3 regions of the Vibrio aestuarianus genome follow, and region 3 is predicted to be linked to each of the others. Evidence: predicted binding sites of a transcription regulator. Region 3 holds the regulator's gene; each other region holds the start of a gene.

Region 1 (6,656 bases), 630 kb from region 3:
TGATGGATAAACAAAAAGCCTTAAAGAAAATCGCTAAATGCCTTGAGCTTGGTAATTCCGCTAATGTGAATGAAGCGGCTAATGCCATCAAAATGGCTCACCGCCTCATGCTCAAGTATGGACTTGATAAAGATGATATTGAATTTATCAAGATGGGCAAAACCCAATCCACTCACTTATTGCCTACTTCTATTGGCTCTTCATTGCTACGTGTCATTCGTGGTATTAACACCAAGTTTGGCGTTGAAGCGGTACTGCTGAACCATAAAGGTCTTAAGCGTGTCGAGTTTATTGGTGAGGCTGATCGCGCTATTTTTGCCGCTTTTGCTTTTGACATCATTTATCGTGAAATGAATGAGCACACAGGTCAATTTAGAAATAGTTTTGCAGGCAGTGGCACGTCTAACACAGAGGTCACTCGTCGCGTCAATTCGTTTGTATCGGGTTGGATAGAAGGAGCTCTCGAAAAGCTGCCAACCATTACCGCTGATGATGAATCGAATAATAAAATCAATAATTACATCGACAAAGAATTCAAGAACATTGATCGCGAAACCTTCAAACAGCAACTTAGAGATGCGATGAAAAATATCACCGCAGACTACGAAACGGGGCTCAAAAAAGGTCGCAAGATATCGGTGAGTCGCCCTATAGATGGCGCTCCAGTCCCCAAGAGACTCAAATAATCAGAAATACTTGTTGATGTTCTGTTTATCTGATGCAATTCAACTAAAGTGTGTATAGCCATAACCCGTAACTTGAAGGTGATAATTTGAGATTTGTCCTGAGTTTATGCCTATTAATCTCTTCATTTGTTATGGCTGATTCATTGACAGAACTGACCGCTCAAGCACAGCAGCAGAACCCGAATGCACAATATCAGTTAGCCTTGAGTTACCAACAAGGCAATGGTGTTGTGAAAAATCTGGACAATGCTTTTTATTGGTATCAACAAGCGGCGCATAATGATCACCCTCTGGCTAAACTCAAATTGGCCGATGCCTATCTCAAAGGTTTAGGAACGACCCAAAGTACCTCCCAAGCTATTTTCTGGCTAACCGATCTGGCAACCACTGGCAACATTGATGCTCAACTGCGACTTGCTCAGCTGTATGAAACACTGCCATCATCCCCATCGCCACTTGAACTTTCAGAAATTTGGTACCATGCTGCGGCAGCCGAAAATACTCAAGCTGAAGAAGGTTATGCTCGAGTGCTCGAGGAAAAATTTAATAAACAACGAGCCAAACAAATTTCATCTATTGAACAACTAAATAGTGCATTCACCACCACTTCTGAAGAAGAAGCATCAATAAGTTCAGCATCAACAACAAAACCGCAAGCCGATATCATGGCTGATTACTTATCATTGATTGTGCTAGCGATCATCTGCTTAGTCACTTGGTACATCTATCGATTTTTGATTAAAAGACACCGCGAAAATAAGAATCAAGCAAACAATAAATTACAAAAAGACAATCAATCCCAAGCTTTCGTCATCAAACAACAAAAGAGACAATTAGAAACCCTATTTAGAGAACTCAAAAGACTGCAACAGCTGCATGCAAACCAATCTCAAGATCAAAAACTGTTGCTGGCATGTACGCTATTTGGATTCAAACCCTCGGCTCTTCCCGATGAAAAAGCCATTAAGCTCCGTTATAAACAACTTTCAAAAATCTATCATCCTGATCTAAAAGGTTCTCAAGATGAAATGAAACGTTTGAATGCTGCGTTAAAAATCATCCTGTGCAGTGTTAATAAAAAGTAAATTTTATTTCTGGATGTTTCATAGATAACCTTCACCCTAATAAAATAAAGGTAATGCAATCGATCCCCATCTCAATTTTAGTAACAAATAGTTAACTTATCTGTTTTTAATATGGGATAATCTCGCGTGAGAATTGCACCTAAATAGTCTAGGTGGGGAGATAAAATGTTTACGATTGAAGGTATCTGCGATTGGTGTAAACAACCAAAGCTACTAACTAAACACAACTATATTGATGGGAAATCGCACAACTCATGTGAAAACTGTAATGAGTTTGCAAGAATGGACGTAAGACAATTTAATATTGCAGAACAAGCAGTAAGAGAACGACAGTCACTTTCACAGTAAAGTCATATATGTTCGACAGAAAGGCGCCTTTTGGCGCTTTTTTGATTTATCCACGTAAGCTATCGAACTTCAATCCCGCGTAACTGATGGATATACAGGTATTACTACGGTCATCCTTAGTCTATCTAGATCACAAAACCTGTAATGTCGTTGTTTTTTTAAACAGCCAAAATTTTCAAAAAACTCAAACTAAATCAATAAATTAAAACAAAAACCATAATTAAATCGATCTTTTTTGCTGATAAAAACAACAAAAATAACTTGATCAAACCAACCTCTTAAAATACTGTATACACATACAGCATGTGTATAAGGACAGTATTATGTTTCAAGCAAATTTTAGATCACACACTCTAGTTAGACATCATCGGTATACTTCTTCACGTCCGCAAAAGGGTACTGTAGAGAACATGATGTCAACATTGGCTGGACTGTCTCAACAGCAACAACAGTGGATCTTATTTACCGCTGAATGCCCTCGTCCTCAATATCAACAATTTGCTTCCTTTAACATACATTGCGATAGAGTAATTCATATGAAACCTTCTCAATCTCTATCTGAGTTAGAGATTGTGATTAAAGCAATTCGATCAGGTAATGCTAGCGCCGTTATCGCCTCAAACGGCATCGAAACGGTTAACCAAGCATTATTGAAACAGTTGGCGGCAGAACATCAATGTGAAGTGTTTTTCGTTGAAGGCAGACATCCACAATTCCATTAATTAAGATCAACGTTTATACACTGTCTTTTGCCTTCCCTCTGGGAAGGTTTTTTTCATTATTTTTCTCCTTTATTTCTTTCTATAAACTCAAAATTCAATAAAGTAGCCAGATAAAAAGCAAACGATTGCTATTTATCTGGCAGCGAGCAATAGTTCTGGTATGATGCGCACAGTTAATCGATATCCATACCTGCTTTATGCTAGAGATATCTTCTCTGTATGACGTTTGAAAAAGATAGGAATGTCTAAATGAGCCTCGCTGATCAAGTTCTTGCCGTCAATGACGACCTCCCAATTCGCACTCACCAACCTGTTCACAGTGGTAAAGTCCGCTCCGTTTATTGGCTAACGGCAGAAGACAGCCGCCGTTTAATTCAAGAAAAAGGATACAACGTCGCACCAGATGCCCCTTTGGCAATTATGGTCATTAGCGACAGAATATCGGCCTTTGATTATATTTGGCACGCTGAAGGTGACATCAAAGGTGTTCCCGGTAAAGGTGCAGCATTGAATGCGATATCAAACCATTGGTTTAAATTGTTTAAAGATAATGGCTTAGCTGATAGCCATATCCTAGATATCCCTCACCCTTTCGTGTGGATTGTTCAAAAAGCCAAACCAGTAAAAATTGAGGCTATTTGCCGCCAATACATTACTGGTTCAATGTGGCGTGCGTATGAGAAAGGCGAGCGTGAATTCTGTGGTATTCAGCTTCCGGAAGGGCTACAAAAAGATAAAGCCCTACCTGAAATGCTAATTACACCATCAACAAAAGGCATTTTAAAAGGCATACCGGGCGTACCTGAAGCTGACGATGTAAACATAACCCGCCGCAACATTGAAGAAAATTTTTCTGCCTTCAACTTCAACAGCGCTGACGATATTGCACTTTATGAGAAACTACTGAAGGAAGGTTTTGGCGTTATAAGTCAAGCACTTGCAAAGGTGGATCAAATATTCGTTGATACTAAATTTGAGTTTGGTTACGTGGCTGATACCAACGGTGTTGAAAAGCTGATTTATATGGATGAAGTCGGTACGCCAGATTCATCTCGTATTTGGGATAATAATGCTTACCAGCATGGGGAAATCGTTGAAAATTCCAAAGAAGGTTTCCGTCAATTCTTACTTAACTATTTTCCTGATCCCGATATCTTACTTAATAAAGAAAGAATGACTGAGCGTGAGGCACTCGCTCGTGATAATGCTTTACCTTTGGAAGCACTGATGGACATTTCAAAAACATACTTAGGAATTGCGGAAAAGATCATTGGTCGCCCTGTCGAACTTAGCAAAAATCCAAAACAAGAGATCATTGATATTTTAAGTACGCAATATGGCTTAATTGACTAGGTCGATAGGCTGGTATTTAAGACAACGGGGCTATACGCCCCGTTATTATATGTAGACATATACTATCTATAGCGTAATGACAAACTCATCTGGTTTGGTCGTTCGAATGAGTGTTTTGCTTTTACTCTCAATCGCCTGAATCTGCTCCGAGTCTAATGGATATGGCATCACTAAAGTTAGCTCATCGATCCCTTCTAGCTTCGCAAGTTTCACTAATGAAATGAGATTAGATTCATCACTACGACGTGGTGACAACGATTTTAGTGCCATTTCCCACAAGCGATCTTCTGGAGTCGATAATTCTTTAATGCTGTCTTTCCACATCATCCCAAAGATCGGCGCAAATGACGTCATCGCTTCAATAAAAGTCCATTTTTTATTACACGAAGCACCAAGAAATGTCGTGTAATCGAACACGGCACGATTTATTTCTTGTGTATTCATTTTGTCCTCCGACAAATTAGCAGCATACTGTACTCAATATCATATAAGCTTATCTATATAGCAATAGGATATAAAAAAATCGTCTTTTATGCCCAAGCTTCCCGCGAAATAGCTATATAAAAATCAGTTGTGTAACAAAACACAAACAGACTTTACGACATATGTGCCTGATTGATTAATATTTCAAACAGTGAAGGAAAACATCACCTTATATCGACAATACGACTCGCTTTTTTATATTGAATTCTAAAGCCTTGCCATCTTGGTAACTCCCAACGTTTAGGATCACCTTTTCGTAAACCACTTTTATACACAAGATAAATGAGCTTCTTAGCAACATGGTATTCAACGCTTAAGTTAAGATCACCTAGATAAAGCTCAAAGGGGTAAGTATTAGCAAAATCCTCATACTGCCAATATGGAATACCATCAAACTCAAAATCGTCGACATCAAATATCGATAGATCTTCTAAGCTGCTAACTTCTAATGTTTTAAGCTGATCTTTAAACCAACGATCAAAAGTCATGTTGTGGTGGGAAGTCTTTGTTTCATCCAAACCAAGCTCAACATATAAGCGCCAATGCGCAATCTCTGTCATCCGAGTCTGAGCTAAACCCGGTAGAATATCGCCATTTTTAACCGCTTCAACTAAGGGGATAATGGCAAACTCACCACAAGCTTCAACCTGTCGACTTACAATTTTGCGCCCCGCGTAGATCAGATTCAAACGAGTATTGAGTTTGCCATTCTCATAAATAACATCATCTTGCTGCCACTCTCCCAAATTAAGTTCATCAATTATCGCCAGATCAATTGGCATCATTACTGTCGCTAAGGTCAGCGTTTGCTTAACGCCTCGCCCGGCCAAACTGTGTTGGTCTAATACCAATGCTGCTTGACACTCTTGGCTAAAACGGCTGTTTCTTGCTGGCATAACTTCCATTTGGCCATTACCAAGCGCATCTCGACGTTTTTCTCGACGAACAAAAACGAGTTCAGGGTGTAAACGAGCGATTTCTTTTGCCAAACTAGATCTTTGATAACGGGAGGCAACGTCTAGGTGGGGCAACACGAAGATTGCTCTCATTTGTGCTGAAAGTCCCTTTGCTTCCTTAAGAACCTGTTGATCAACCGTTACCCCGCTAAAAGTTTCTCCACGAACTATTCGGATCAATAATTGCCCATCGCACTGACAAGGTTCTTGCTGTACTAAGGAATCTAATGCCTCCTCATTACTGGATAACGAATAGAGTGAAGCAGAGACCGAAAGGGCAGCGGTTAAATCAACCATCGCTTCTTTCAATGCTTTTGAAGGCATTCGCGTGACTAAATCGGCATATAAGCTGTCAATAGGAAGTGGCGCGAGTTGTAAGCCATGCTCTGTAACTTGGCCATCTTCATCAATGGCGTCCATCTGGCGCAATATAGTCAGTGCACTCTTTAGTGCTTTTTCTGGCAGCGGCTCTAGAAACGTTAATCTCGGCAGTGGATAACCACAACTCGCGCTCGCAAGCATAGCTTCAACCAATTCCTCGCGTTGTAGCTCTGGTGGCGTGACATTAGCAAGCGCGGCATGTTGACCATATAGCCGCACTGCGGTTCCATCCATCACACGCCCTGCCCGTCCCGAGCGCTGATTGGCACTAGCTTTAGAAATATGCTTTAAACTTAAAGTGGTACGACCGTTGCGTTGCTCAGTTCTGCGCTCTAAGCCACTATCAATAACAACTGTCACATTAGGAATAGTGAGTGAGGTTTCCGCTACATTGGTAGCAAGAATGACTTTTTGTTGCGGTTGGATCGTTAACGCAAGCTCACGTTCATGCTCTGACACTGACGCATGAAGTGGCAGCACCAGTAAATCTTCGATGTTAGATAATGCCTGTTGGCATTGCTGAATTTCTTTACGACCAGGGAGAAAAACTAGGATATCACCTTGAGTTGCTCCATAAGCACTAACGACCTCCGCCTTCACTCGCTGCTCTAAATGTCTTGCATCTGGAAGCTGGCGGCTGTC
Region 2 (6,656 bases), 2.0 Mb from region 3:
CAGGCGCTTAGTATTGATTTGATGAGTGAGGAGATGACTCATGAGCTCGGCTCTCCCACTGATGTACGCATGATGCTTGGCAAAGAGAGTTACATTTTATGGATAAAAGTGGAGTCGTTCCCTGGATCATTGATTCGAATCCCACTATCTGAGTTGCAAAAGGAAGATTTTTCACCGTTATTTCGCAACAGTTTGCTGATGGCGATTTTTATTGTTGTCGGCGGGTGGTTGTTTATCCGTTTACAAAATCGTCCTTTAATTGCGCTAGAAAAAGCGGCTAAGGCGGTGGGGCGAGGTGACCATCCACCGCCATTACCAGTAAAAGGGGCATCGGAAATTCGTTCCGTCACCGTGGCGTTTAACCAAATGTCACAAGGGATACAAGCCTTAGAGGAAGATAGAGCATTACTGATGGCAGGCATAAGCCATGACTTACGCACGCCATTGACGCGCATTCGTCTTGCGACGGAGATGATGTCACCTCAAGACAGCTATCTAGCGGAAGGGATCATCAGTGATACCGAGGAGTGCAATGAGATCATCAGTCAATTTATGGATTATCTAAAACCGGTCAATATACAGACATTTGAGAAGGTTGATCTCAATGAGATAGCCAACGATGTCGCAACTGCTGAAGGGGGATATGAGATAAAAATTGATGTCTCTTTGCATTCATCGATGCAGACCGCTTTCGGTAACCCCATTGCAATTAAGCGTGCGGTGAGTAACTTGGTGGTGAATGCGATTCGTTATGGAAATGGATGGGTAAAAGTCAGCACGGGCACCACTGCCGATAATAAAATGGCGTGGATATGTGTTGAAGATAATGGTCCCGGTATTGAGCCTAGCCAAGTGAGTAAAGTATTTGAACCCTTTACGCGTGGAGATACCGCACGAGGCAGCGAAGGGACCGGATTGGGGCTTGCGATAGTCAAACGTATTGTCGGACAGCACCATGGTAGCGTGACGGTTCGTAATCGCAGTGAAGGTGGTTTGAAAGCGCAGATCAGCTTCCCAACTAAATGAAGTTAACGCAACATCGTTCAATATCCTATCGTGATATTCGATCGATAAATCGATAGTAATAAAAATGGGCTCATCTGAGCCCATTGTTGTATTTGCTGGTTAATTCGATTTCATCTCTTCTAAGAGGCCATCTTCTTCTGGCAATCTTTCTGGCAAAATTAGATTAAGCAAAATAGCGGTAATACCGCCAGCGGCTACGCCAGATGAGAAAATACTCTTAATGAATTCAGGCATGAATTGTAAGATTTCAGGTTTTTGAGCAATACCTAAGCCCATCGAAAATGACAGTGCCATGATCAAAATGGCGCGGCGGTCGAGTTCAACACGCGAAATAATACGCACTCCAGCGGCTGCGATTGTGCCAAACATAACAATGGTCGCACCGCCTAATACTGGTTCAGGAATCAACTGCACAAAGCTGGCAACACCTGGGAATAAACCAAGTAGCACTAACATTGCTGAGATAAAATAACCCACGTAGCGACTTGCTACGCCAGTTAGCATGATCACGCCGTTGTTTTGGCTAAAGGTTGAATTGGGGAAACTATTAAATACCGCTGCCAGTGCAGAGTTTAGACCATCGGCTAAGACGCCGCCTTTAATCCGCTTCATGTAGATAGGGCCTTTTACAGGCTCTCCTGACACCTCTGATGTAGCGGTGATATCACCAATGGCTTCGAGAGCGGTGATCAAGAAAATTAGTACTAATGGAATAAATAGCGACCAATCAAAACCGAGACCAAACTGCATCGGTATTGGTAGTGCAATGGTTGCCGTTTCACCTAATGAGGAAGTGTCTATCATGCCCATGAAGTACGCCATCATATAACCGGTGAGCATCGCAATCACGATCGAGGCAACACGAATGTAAGGGTTGCTTGAGCGGTTCAGTAACACAATCAGCCCCAATACGGTTCCAGCTAGCGCCAGTTTATCTAGGCTGCCAAAGGTTCCGTCGCTTAAAGCGGCGTAACCGCCCCCCATTGAGACCAAACCAACTTGTACTAACGTTAGGCCAATCAGTGTGACCACAATGCCAGAGACCAAAGGCGTAATGACTCGGCGTGCGTATTCTAAAACGCGAGATAGTAAAATTTCAGCAAAAGAGGCGACCAAAATGGTGCCGAAGATTGCGGCCATCATGGTTGATATATCCGCGCCGCCCGCTTTTAGTGATAAGCCAGCGCCAATGATTGGGCCAAGAAAGTTAAAGCTGGTCCCTTGAATTGACAATAATCCAGAGCCAATCGGACCAATGGTACGAATTTGAATGAAAGAGGATAAACCAGACGCGAACAATGACATGCTAATAATGGTGTTGGTTTGTTCTGGTGACACACCGAGAGCTTGGCAGATGATTAATGATGGCGTAATCACGGCAACAAACATGGCCAGTAAGTGTTGTAGGGCCGCAAAAATCGTTTGTGGCAGTGGCGGTCGGTCATTGAGTTGATAAACCAAGTCAGACTTACGCGAAGCGTTTTGGGTAGTCATAGTGTTTTCCTAATTGTGCATAGTAGCTTAGAGCCCGCTGAATGGGAGCACTAAGTGGAGCAGATACGTCATCTGTGATTGCTGTTAGTCAGAATCTGCTCGGACTGGGAGTGGTGAGTCGATCACCAAAAAAATTGGCGAAATTATAGAGGCTTTATTGTGAAAAGCAAACGTTTGCCTTTGGTGGGGCCAAATTAATATGCAAAGGAGTCACGTACTAAGCTTTAGCGTAAACGTCTTTATCACCGAGCCAGCGTTCAATAATCGCGGTGGCGTTACTTGGATAGTGGTCGTGTAAATAACGTGCGATACGCTGTACTTCAGGTATTAAGCGCTGATCGCGGATTAAATCGGCAATTTTAAAATCAGCCAAACCAGTTTGTTTGGTGCCGAGTAATTCACCCGGGCCACGGATTTCTAAATCACGCTGGGCAATCACAAAACCATCATTGCTTTCGCGCAATACCGCGAGTCTTTTTTGTGCCGTTTTAGAGAGTGGAGCGTGGTAAAGCAATACACAATGGCTGGCGACGGAACCGCGTCCAACGCGTCCACGCAATTGATGTAGTTGAGCTAAACCTAAGCGTTCTGGGTTCTCAATGATCATTAAACTCGAATTGGGAACGTCTACTCCAACCTCTATGACCGTGGTCGCGACCAATAAGTGTAGCTCGTTGTCTTTGAACGCTTTCATCACCGCCTGTTTTTCAGCTGGCTTCATTCTGCCATGCACTAAGCCAATTTTGACATCGGGCAGCGTTCGTTGCAGTTCTTCAGCCGTATCTGCCGCAGCTTGTGCTTCTAATACTTCTGATTCATCAATTAAGGTACAAACCCAATAGGCCTGTTTTCCTTCATTGAGGCAGGCGTTACGCACTCGTTCGACGATGTCATCACGTTTGGTATCAGGAATGGCGACCGTTTGAATGGGGGTTCGCCCCGGTGGTAGTTCATCAATCACTGAGGTTTCTAAGTCAGCATAGGCGGTCATGGCCAGTGTGCGTGGAATCGGTGTGGCCGTCATGATTAGCTGATGCGGATAAGCCCCTTGTTTGGCTCCTTTTTCTCGCAGTTCCAAACGCTGGTGGACACCAAAGCGATGTTGTTCATCAATGATCACCAGAGCCAAATGGTGGAATTGCACATGTTCTTGGAACAGTGCGTGAGTACCTACTACCATTTTTGCCTCACCGCTAGCAATACGCGCAAGTTCAGTTTCTTTGGCTTTTCCTTTTAGTTTACCCGCCAGCCAGCCAACAGTAATGCCCATATTTTCAAACCAGTTGGCAAAATTGATCGCATGCTGCTCGGCCAGTAATTCGGTAGGGGCCATTAACGCAACCTGATATCCATGTTCTATCGCGCGTAGAGCGGCCAACGCTGCCACCAATGTTTTACCGGAACCAACATCACCTTGAACCAAGCGCATCATCGGGTGTGGTTTGGCAAGGTCAGCTTCGATCTCTTGCACCACACGTGTCTGAGCATTGGTTGGCGAAAAAGGCAGTTGTTTAAGTAGCTGCCGTTTGAGGTTTGCAGATTCTGTTAGTGGCAGTGCAATATCTTGTTGCCCTTGGCTACGAACCGCCAACATCGAAAGATTCTGCGCAAGTAATTCTTCGATGATTAAGCGAATTTGTGCCGGGTGTTTACCTTCATCAAACAGTTCGAGATTGATGTCAGTTGGTGGGCGATGGACGATGTGCAGCGCTTGGGCTAGCGTTAATTGGTGAGCGTATAAACCGGAAGGCAGTAACTCTTGTACTGCGGCTTTATCGAGTAAATCGAGAGCTTGATCTGTGAGGGTACGCAGTGTCAGTTGGCGCAGACCATCGGTGGTTGGGTAAACTGGTGTTAAGCTGGCTTCAATATCTGGTTGTTGCTGTGGGACATGGAATTTGTAATCAGGGTGGACAATTTCTAATCCAAAACCACCGCGCTTTATTTCGCCGTAAGCGTGTACTAACTTACCTTCCGAAAAGTTATTTTTCATTCCTGCTGTGAAATTAAAAAAACGCAGCGTGATCGTACCATTGCCATCGCTGATTTTAACCGTCAGCATTTTACGTTTACCAAATACCGTATCAACGGTCATCACTTTACCCTGTACAGCAGCCCAAAGCCCAGGGTGAAGTTTGGCTATTGGGTAGATACGAGTTCGGTCTTCGTAGCGTAAAGGAAGATGAAACAGCAGATCTTGAACGTTATTCAAGCCAATTTTACTGAGCTTCTCAGCCACTTTTGCCCCCACTCCAGAGAGTGAGGTAAAAGGAATTGCAGAAAGTAGCTGTGACATAAAGTGGCTCGTTAACAGTTCATTTTGTTGTTATTCAATCATCTAACTGTTTTTTTGTACAGGATAAAATAAGGTGAGTTGAGGTTACTTGCTTTGCATCGCCTGCCACCAAGCTTCATCCGCCACAATTTGTCCTACATGGTCTAATTCGGGGTAGGATAACCCCTTACGCTTGGCCACTTTGGCTAAGACTGGATGACCACGTTCAAAAATAATGCGTTGAATGGTTTGCTCCGGTAGGAGACTCTTTTCTCGGTCATACATGCCTGCCGCTTGGCGTTGACGCTGTGCTTCATACAGAATCAAAGCACTGGCGACAGAAACATTGAGTGATTGCACCATACCTACCATGGGAATGATGATGTCTTGGTCTGCGAGATCTAACGCTTGCTGAGTGATCCCATTTTTTTCACCGCCTAAAATGATGGCGGTCGGTTTGGTGTAATCAATCTCTCTAAAATCCACAGCGCTATCTGATAAATGCGTCACTAATACCTGCATGCCTTGGTTTTTTAATTCACTTACCGCATCGCCGATGGTGTCATGGGTATCGACCTCGACCCAGTTTCTTGCCCCCGCTGAAGTATGGGCTAGAGTACGCATTTTTTTGTCTGGCCACACAGCATGAATTTTATGTAAGCCAGTTGCATCCGCGGTGCGGATAACCGCTGACACATTGTTGGGTTTGTGAACTTCCTCTAGGCATAGGGTGAGGTCTGGTTGACGAGCTTTTAATACTTGTTGGATTCGTTGGTATCGTTCGATATTCATAAAAAATTTAGCTTGTATGGAAATAAAAATGCCCTTGAGCATCAGCATCAAGGGCACGTTTTGATCTTTAGTTCTTTCTACGTCGCACTTTGAGTGCATGAGGCATCACGCGAATTTTCTTCATAATGCCAGCCAAGTGAATGCGATCTTTTGTGGTCAGTAGTACCGTTACCGTATACAAACGACCATCACGCTCTTCTGTTGATAGACCATGAATGTTTGATCCCGTTTTTGAGATCACATTGGTCAATGCCGCTAAAGCACCTTGGTGGTTTTGCATATCCACTTTAAGCTCGGTAATGAACTCTTGGTCGTAATCTTTTGACCATTCCACTGCCATATATTTGTCCGGTTCTCGTTGATAGCCACGGACATTCGGACAAGTTTCACGGTGCACGACTAAACCACGTCCCGGAGAGACATGAGCAATGATGTGATCATCTGGAATAGGGTGACAGCAGTTCGCAAAGGTCAGCAAAATTCCTTCAGCACCACGGATTGGTAGTTTTTTCCTCGGCTTTCCATCACTGCTTTGCACTTCGGTCAGTTCATCAGCATCGCCCAATAAGCGGCGCGCAATGACAATGCTCATCAGTTCGCCCAAACCAATGGCAGCAAGGAGATCATCGACGGAGGCAATTTTCAGTTCGCCTAATACGTGCTTGATATTGCTCTCATTGATATCACTCAGTGAGAGATCGCCCAACGCGTGGTTTAGTAAGCGGCGGCCGAGAGTGATTGACTCTTCGCGACGCATTGTTTTGAGTACTTGACGGATCTTCGTACGAGCACGAGAGGTCACTACGTAGTTGAGCCAAGCGGCGTTAGGACGAGCACCAGGTGCACTGATGATTTCTATCGTTTGGCCATTCTTTAGGGCTTTGCTCAGTGGGTATGGGCTGCGATCTACACGTGTACCAACACAAGTATTGCCAACGTCGGTATGAACTGCGTAAGCAAAATCAACGGCGGTTGCACCGACAGGTAGCTCAACAATGCGACCTTTTGGAGTAAAGACATAAATCTCATCAGGGAAGAGATCAGATTTTACATTTTCAATAAATTCAAA
Region 3 (6,656 bases):
TCCGAATTTAGTCACGCTCGCATGTTAGCAACCGTAGCGCTCGCACTCGGAGTGAGTAAATCCGATATCATTTTGCTTGAAACCGCGAAAGATACATGGGAAGAAGCAAGACAAGCTGCTGCCTTTGTTCAACAGCGCAAGTTAGTACTCGTCACTTCAGCGAGCCATATGCAACGCGCATTAAACGAATTTTACTCGGCAGGACTCGCCCCTATTCCCGCGCCAACCAATTATCTAGCGCAAAACAATATCGCTCAGGCTTGGGAAAAATACACACCTCGAGCTCGCTACTTAGAACAAACGGAGCGCTATTGGTATGAGACCTTGGGGCTATTGTGGCAAAACCTACGTGATTGGGCATCCGGCTACGAGGAAACGGCTTTAGAAAACGCTCCACAACAAGAAAGCAATTTGTAAGATACATAAAAAACCGAAGTCTCTACTTCGGTTTTTTATTTTCTGGCATCTCAAATAACCCAACGAGATACGTGTTTTATCGAAAATAAACGACTAATCTCCGGCAAACATATACCCTTCCCCATGCACCGTCACAAAAATTTGTGGGTTTTTAGGGTCAAATTCCATCTTCGCTCTCATCCGTCTAATCAAGACATCAATCGTACGATCATTAGGCGCATCAACACGATGACTGATCATATTCAAAATACGTTCTCGGCTCAGTACTTGGTTAGGATAAGAAGATAATGCAACCAACAACTCATACTCAGCTTTTGTCAATTTTACCGGTTCACCACTTCGACTAAGTGCACGGCGTTGAATATCAAATGACCATTCACCAAATCGAACGAGATTACCATTTTGAGAAGTATCGCCAACAGTCGATTGATTATTGGCTGTCGATATCCGCCATAAAAGATTTTTTACACGAACTAACAGTTCACGTAATTCAAATGGTTTGGTGACATAGTCATCAGCCCCCATTTCGAGACCAACAATTTTATCGATGCTATCCGTGCGACCTGTAACCAGGATGATTCCAATATCAGATTGACTACGTAGTTCACGCGTTAACATCAAACCATCCTCTCCCGGAAGGTTGATATCTAACATAATCAAATCAATAACGTTGTTCTGAAGCGCCTCTCGCATTTGAGTACCGTTCTCCGCCTCTGTAACGGTATAACCTTCATTTTGAAAGTACCCGGCCAGTTTACTGCGAGTTACTGCGTCATCTTCAACAACTAATACGTGATAGCTCATGTACACCACTTATTTATATGGAAATGCCTAAGTCTCAGTATGAGACTATGTACAAATTTATTCTATTCATAAATCGTCATAATTCTATCATCGCAGGCTAAAAATAGAGAAAAATGCTGGTTTATTGATTCAAAACAACCTTCCAAGACGGTATTAATTAAATAACAATTTCTGTCATATTTTTTCATTTATATAGTGATAGCTATTCATTTTTATTCGCTAAACTTAGCAGAGTAATTATTTTTGGAGCAAGATGATGCAAGAAACTAAAGCCTTTAATGAAAAGCGTGCCGAGATTTACTGGTGGCTTTCGAGCTTATTTGTCAAAGAGCTAACTGAGCAGGAACTAGAACAATACCATACTCAGGCCATTCGCTCATTTCTTACTGGCTTAGGTGACAACCAAACCCTTAAACCTGCAATTGACAAACTAGTCGATGCATTAAATCGACTCATGGATAGGGAAGATGCTCAACTAGAGCTTGCCGCTGATTTCTGTGATGTTTTTCTAAAATCAAATAAAGATTCTGCTCTGCCATATGCCTCTATTTATATTGGTCAATCAGGTCTTCTCAATGCTGAACCAGCAAAAGCGATGACCGAATTAATGGCATCACATAACATTGCGGTAAGCACATCGCTGAATGAGCCAGCCGATCACATTGCTATTGAATTAGATTTTCTGGGGAATTTGATCATTCGATCCAATGAGCTAGAACAGGAACAACATTTAGATCAAGCCTTTGTCGAACAGTATGAGTTTATCCAACAGCATATCCTCTCATGGGTGCCTCAGTTTAGCCTTCGATGCCAACAAATTGATCAGTTCGGGTTCTATAGCGCATTAACCGAACTGCTAGTGGCATTTCTTCAATTGGACTGCAAGTATTTGTCTAACGATTAGTGCGTCTTTACATAGATACACAATAAATCAGTCAACTGTGACAATTGACTGATTTATTAAGCAGATTTTTCATTGCCTGATTGACGTTTGCAGACTAAAATCTTGACTGAAAACGATAAAAAATTATTTTTAAGATGCAAACCGCTGTTTCCGGCGGTTTTTGTGTTTTTATTACTTTTAGGCTTCAATCTTAACAAGGTAATAAGCCTAACTCTGCTGAATGGTAAGCTGATTCAACCGTTCTGCAATTATCGACAGGAACGAATTTATGGCTACGATTAAAGACGTTGCTCGCCTCGCTGGCGTATCAACCACCACGGTATCGCACGTGATTAACAAAACTCGCTTTGTTGCTGAAGCTACACAAGAAAAAGTGATGGAAGCAGTAGCGGAACTCAACTATGCGCCAAGTGCTGTGGCTCGTAGCTTGAAATGTAATACCACCCGTACGATCGGTATGTTAGTTACCCAATCCACTAACTTGTTTTTCTCCGAAGTTATTGATGGCGTGGAAAGCTACTGCTATCGCCAAGGCTATACGCTCATTTTGTGTAACACGGGCGGTATCTATGAGAAACAACGTGATTATATTCGCATGCTAGCAGAAAAGCGCGTTGATGGTATGTTAGTCATGTGTTCAGACCTCACTGAAGAGCTTCTGGAAATGCTCGATCGCCATGCCGATATCCCTAAGGTGATAATGGACTGGGGCCCAGAAAGCTCTCAAGCTGATAAAATCATCGATAATTCTGAAGAAGGTGGTTATCTAGCGACCAAATACCTTATCGATCATGGTCACACTGAAATTGCATGTCTAAGTGGTCACTTCGAAAAGGCAGCCTGCCAAGAGCGAATTCAAGGCTTCAAACGCGCACTTGCAGAAGCGAACCTAACTGTGAATGAAAACTGGATACTGGAAGGTAACTTCGAGTGTGACACTGCCGTATTAGCCGCAGATAAAATCGCAGCAATGGATAAACGTCCAACGGCTGTATTCTGTTTTAACGATACTATGGCTTTAGGTTTAATGAGTCGCCTACAACAAAAAGGTATCCGTGTCCCTGATGACATGTCAGTGATTGGCTATGACAACATTGAGCTCGCTGAATACTTTTCACCGCCGCTAACCACCATTCACCAGCCTAAGCGCCGTGTAGGAAAAAATGCATTTGAAATTTTGTTAGAACGCATTAAAGACAAAGAGCATGAAAGACGTATTTTTGAAATGCACCCAGAGATTGTTGAGCGTAAAACAGTTAAAAATATAAAAAAATAAATCAAATTTTTGCTCGTTAATCGTTCGAAAGTCAAAACTGCCCATATTCTTAAAATTAGGATTACATTTGACTTTCAATCATGAAACTTTTGAGATGGGCATCACATATAAGAGATACAAATGTGATGTTTGTCCAATTTTTTATTTATTCTAATTCTTAGAAGTCACGCACAGGGCAAACCATTTGAAAGAATGGGACGCAAAGCCTCCGGCCTAAACCAAAATATTGGTAGGTAGCGGGGTTGCCGATGGCAATGATACTAGCATTAAGTTTACTCCTTACTGACACACTTTCTGCATAGAGTTGCTAACCTCTCGGACCTGATTTTGGTGGCGTATTACCTATACACCGAGAATTTACAACATGGATAAACCAGTACTTAAAGATTCAATGCGACTATTCGAACAGTTTGGACAAGTAAAATCTCGTTCAATGTTTGGCGGTTTCGGTATTTTCGTCGATGACACTATGTTTGCTTTGGTCGTAAACGATAAACTTCACATTCGCGCTGATGATGTGTCTACAAAACGCTTTGTACAGCAGGGCTATGAGCCTTATGTATATAAAAAGCGCGGCTTTCCTGTCGTCACTAAATATTTTGCATTACCTGATAATTGCTGGAACAACCCGCAACAAATCTTGAGAGACGCATCTGTCGCACTTGAAATTGCCAAGCAAGAACGTGAAGTTCAAGCTCAGGCAAAGCCAGATCGCTTGAAAGATCTGCCCAATTTGCGTCTTGCAACGGAAAGAATGCTCAAAAAAGCAGGTATTGAATCGGTTAATGATTTACAAGCGAAAGGTGCTTTAGAAGCGTACAAAGCCATTCAGCAAACCCACTCTTCGACTGTCAGTTTAGAATTGCTTTGGGCTTTAGAAGGCGCGATTGAAGGAAAACACTGGTCTGTTATTTCGCAATCTCGTCGTGATGAACTCGCCAATAATCTATAAACGTTAACCACAACCTTTCAAAAAGCGCTCGCACTTCATTGCGGGCGCTTTTTTATTCCATTTTGAAATAAAAGTTCGACTTTCCATGTCCTATTCACTATATCTAGTGTAAAAACGCGGTGAGAAAAAGCATGAATAAAAAAATTGTCTTGGGTCTAATCCTATTAATTACCATCATTCTGCTAGCGATGAATTTTGGCCAGTATCTAACCTTAGAAAACGCCAAAGCACAGCAATTACTGCTCAATGAGCATATTGAACAAAACTTTGTGAGCGCAGCTGCACTCTATTTCTCGCTCTATATTTTAGTCACGGCATTTTCGATACCTGGGGCGGCAGTGGTAACTTTATTAGGCGCGGCGCTATTCGGCTTTTGGACTAGCCTACTTTTAGTCTCCTTTGCCAGTACTATCGGGGCAACCCTAGCTTTTTTAAGCAGCCGCTTTTTACTGCGTGAATGGGTGCAAGACAAATTTGGCTCAAAACTGAAAGCGATAAACCAAGGTGTGGAAAGTGATGGCGCTTTCTATCTATTTTCTCTGCGCTTGATACCTGTCTTTCCATTTTTCTTGATCAATTTGTTAATGGGCTTAACACCACTTTCCACTGTTCGCTTTTATTTAGTTAGCCAGTTGGGGATGTTGCCAGGCACTGCTGTCTATTTGAATGCAGGCACACAGTTATCTGAAATAGATAGTCTATCTGGTATTATTTCACCGTCCGTCTTGCTTTCATTTGCACTGCTTGGATTGTTTCCCATGATAGCGAAATGGGGTCTATCTAAATTCAACAATATGACCAAAACGACTTAGAGCCAATCAACATGAAGATATTCGTCTCGAACTTATTATTAGAAGCACATATCGTCAGTCATCTCTTGCAGCAAGAAAAAATTCAGTGTGAAGTCAGGGGAGAAGGCCTGTTTGGTTTACAAGGTGAATTGCCTTTTGGAGAAGAAACTAACCCTTATGTATGGCTACTCGATGCTCATAAAGAACGTGAAGCTCTTGCAGTTATAGAAACTTACCGCGATAACCATGAACAAAATGTGTCCAACTGGTACTGCCAAAAATGCGGAGAAGAGAACGAACCGCAGTTTTCTGCCTGCTGGCATTGCAGTTCAGTTCAGTAGCTCCCATTGACCGTCTACTCGTATCGAAATTAGCGAGACATATTCTGTTGAATGAATTCAATAGAGTGTCGATTAAACATCTCCGGCTGTTCAACATTACAAACATGTCCACAATTGGGTATTTCTAACAGAATACTCTTTTTGTGGTGTGCCACCATGTCCTTGACGGGTTTAATGAACATATAGTCTCTCTCGCCCATCAGATAAAGAGTCGGGATTGGTAGTTCTTTCTCTTTAAAGTACTTCATTAAAGGGTTAACTTCCGAAGTCAGCATAAACCAGCGTTTAAACTCTTTTTGGCACAGTTTTCTTGCTTCTCGTATGAACAGATGTCGAGACTCTTTTTGAGTACGTTGTGGCATAACAATATAAGCGAACAATCGATATAGCCACATATAAGGAATGATATGCTTACTTAAATTGCCTACCTTAACTAGCACCTGCGAACGAACGTCAAAACGCGTCACCGCACCACCTAACACCATCGTTCTAACACGACTAGACGCTAATTCAGCAAGGTTTCTGACAATAATTGTTCCTAGTGACATACCAACAAAATGGGCAGATTGGATTTTCAGATGATCCAACACTTTGAGAATATCTTGTGTAACTGATTTAAAAGTATAGCGATTGGCCATTAATTCTTTAAGTAACTGATTGGATTTGCCGTGACCACGGAGGTCAATTAACAATAAATTAAAATGTTCTCTGTATGCTTTTATCTGCTTAAACCAGATAGATGAGCTTCCCCCTGCCCCATGGACAAAGACAACCCATTCATCACTGGTCGGATGATGGTAAGTTTTATGGAAAAGTAAACTCTGAGACATATTGAGATATTTGTTCGCAATCAATGAGTATTAAGACTACCACAAAATACCAAGACTGTTGGCAGCAGGATGTAAAATTATGTTTGGTTTATCTGCTCTATAGCATTAAACAAAGGCGCCGAAGCGCCTTTTCATTTGTTATTAACTAAATAACGCGTCTTGATACATTTTGATGTATTCTTTCGCTGAATCTTGCCAACTAAAATCTTGTCGCATAGCGCGTTGCTGTACTTCTAACATTTTATCTGGATGCTGAAGATAAAATAGCATCGCCCGTTGCATAGTAATCAGCAAAGCCTCAGCAGACGGTTCATGGAAACCAAAACCCGTTGCTTCATCAG

The links. The regulator PurR, encoded in region 3, represses purine synthesis genes. The targets are predictions, from matches to a motif close to TNANGNAAACGTTTNCNTNA.
Region 1: a site for PurR is predicted at 2,955-2,974, ahead of MCT08_RS07040 (phosphoribosylaminoimidazolesuccinocarboxamide synthase). Genes of this name have one in related genera too.
Region 2: a site for PurR is predicted at 2,683-2,702, ahead of MCT08_RS00600 (uracil-xanthine permease family protein). Genes of this name have one in related genera too.

Annotation. Positions count from the first base shown of each region.
Region 1 covers NZ_JAKNYQ010000001.1:1,481,211-1,487,866, reverse strand. The annotation lists gene MCT08_RS07060 (DUF2786 domain-containing protein) at 3-686, shown strand; gene MCT08_RS07055 (J domain-containing protein) at 818-1,771, shown strand; gene MCT08_RS07050 (hypothetical protein) at 1,937-2,119, shown strand; gene MCT08_RS07045 (hypothetical protein) at 2,443-2,841, shown strand; gene MCT08_RS07040 (phosphoribosylaminoimidazolesuccinocarboxamide synthase) at 3,091-4,194, shown strand; gene MCT08_RS07035 (hypothetical protein) at 4,261-4,638, opposite strand; gene MCT08_RS07030 (helicase-related protein) at 4,842-6,656, opposite strand, start outside.
Region 2 covers NZ_JAKNYQ010000001.1:107,941-114,596, reverse strand. The annotation lists gene envZ (two-component system sensor histidine kinase EnvZ) at 1-1,026, shown strand, start outside; gene MCT08_RS00600 (uracil-xanthine permease family protein) at 1,126-2,520, opposite strand; gene recG (ATP-dependent DNA helicase RecG) at 2,738-4,816, opposite strand; gene trmH (tRNA (guanosine(18)-2'-O)-methyltransferase TrmH) at 4,901-5,587, opposite strand; gene spoT (bifunctional GTP diphosphokinase/guanosine-3',5'-bis pyrophosphate 3'-pyrophosphohydrolase) at 5,655-6,656, opposite strand, start outside.
Region 3 covers NZ_JAKNYQ010000001.1:2,109,385-2,116,040, forward strand. The annotation lists gene elyC (envelope biogenesis factor ElyC) at 1-417, shown strand, start outside; gene torR (two-component system response regulator TorR) at 511-1,221, opposite strand; gene torD (molecular chaperone TorD) at 1,478-2,125, shown strand; gene purR (HTH-type transcriptional repressor PurR) at 2,394-3,401, shown strand; cyclic di-GMP riboswitch class I at 3,566-3,651, shown strand; gene MCT08_RS09740 (TfoX/Sxy family DNA transformation protein) at 3,766-4,353, shown strand; gene MCT08_RS09745 (TVP38/TMEM64 family protein) at 4,473-5,165, shown strand; gene MCT08_RS09750 (putative signal transducing protein) at 5,177-5,485, shown strand; gene MCT08_RS09755 (alpha/beta fold hydrolase) at 5,515-6,315, opposite strand; gene glgA (glycogen synthase GlgA) at 6,457-6,656, opposite strand, start outside.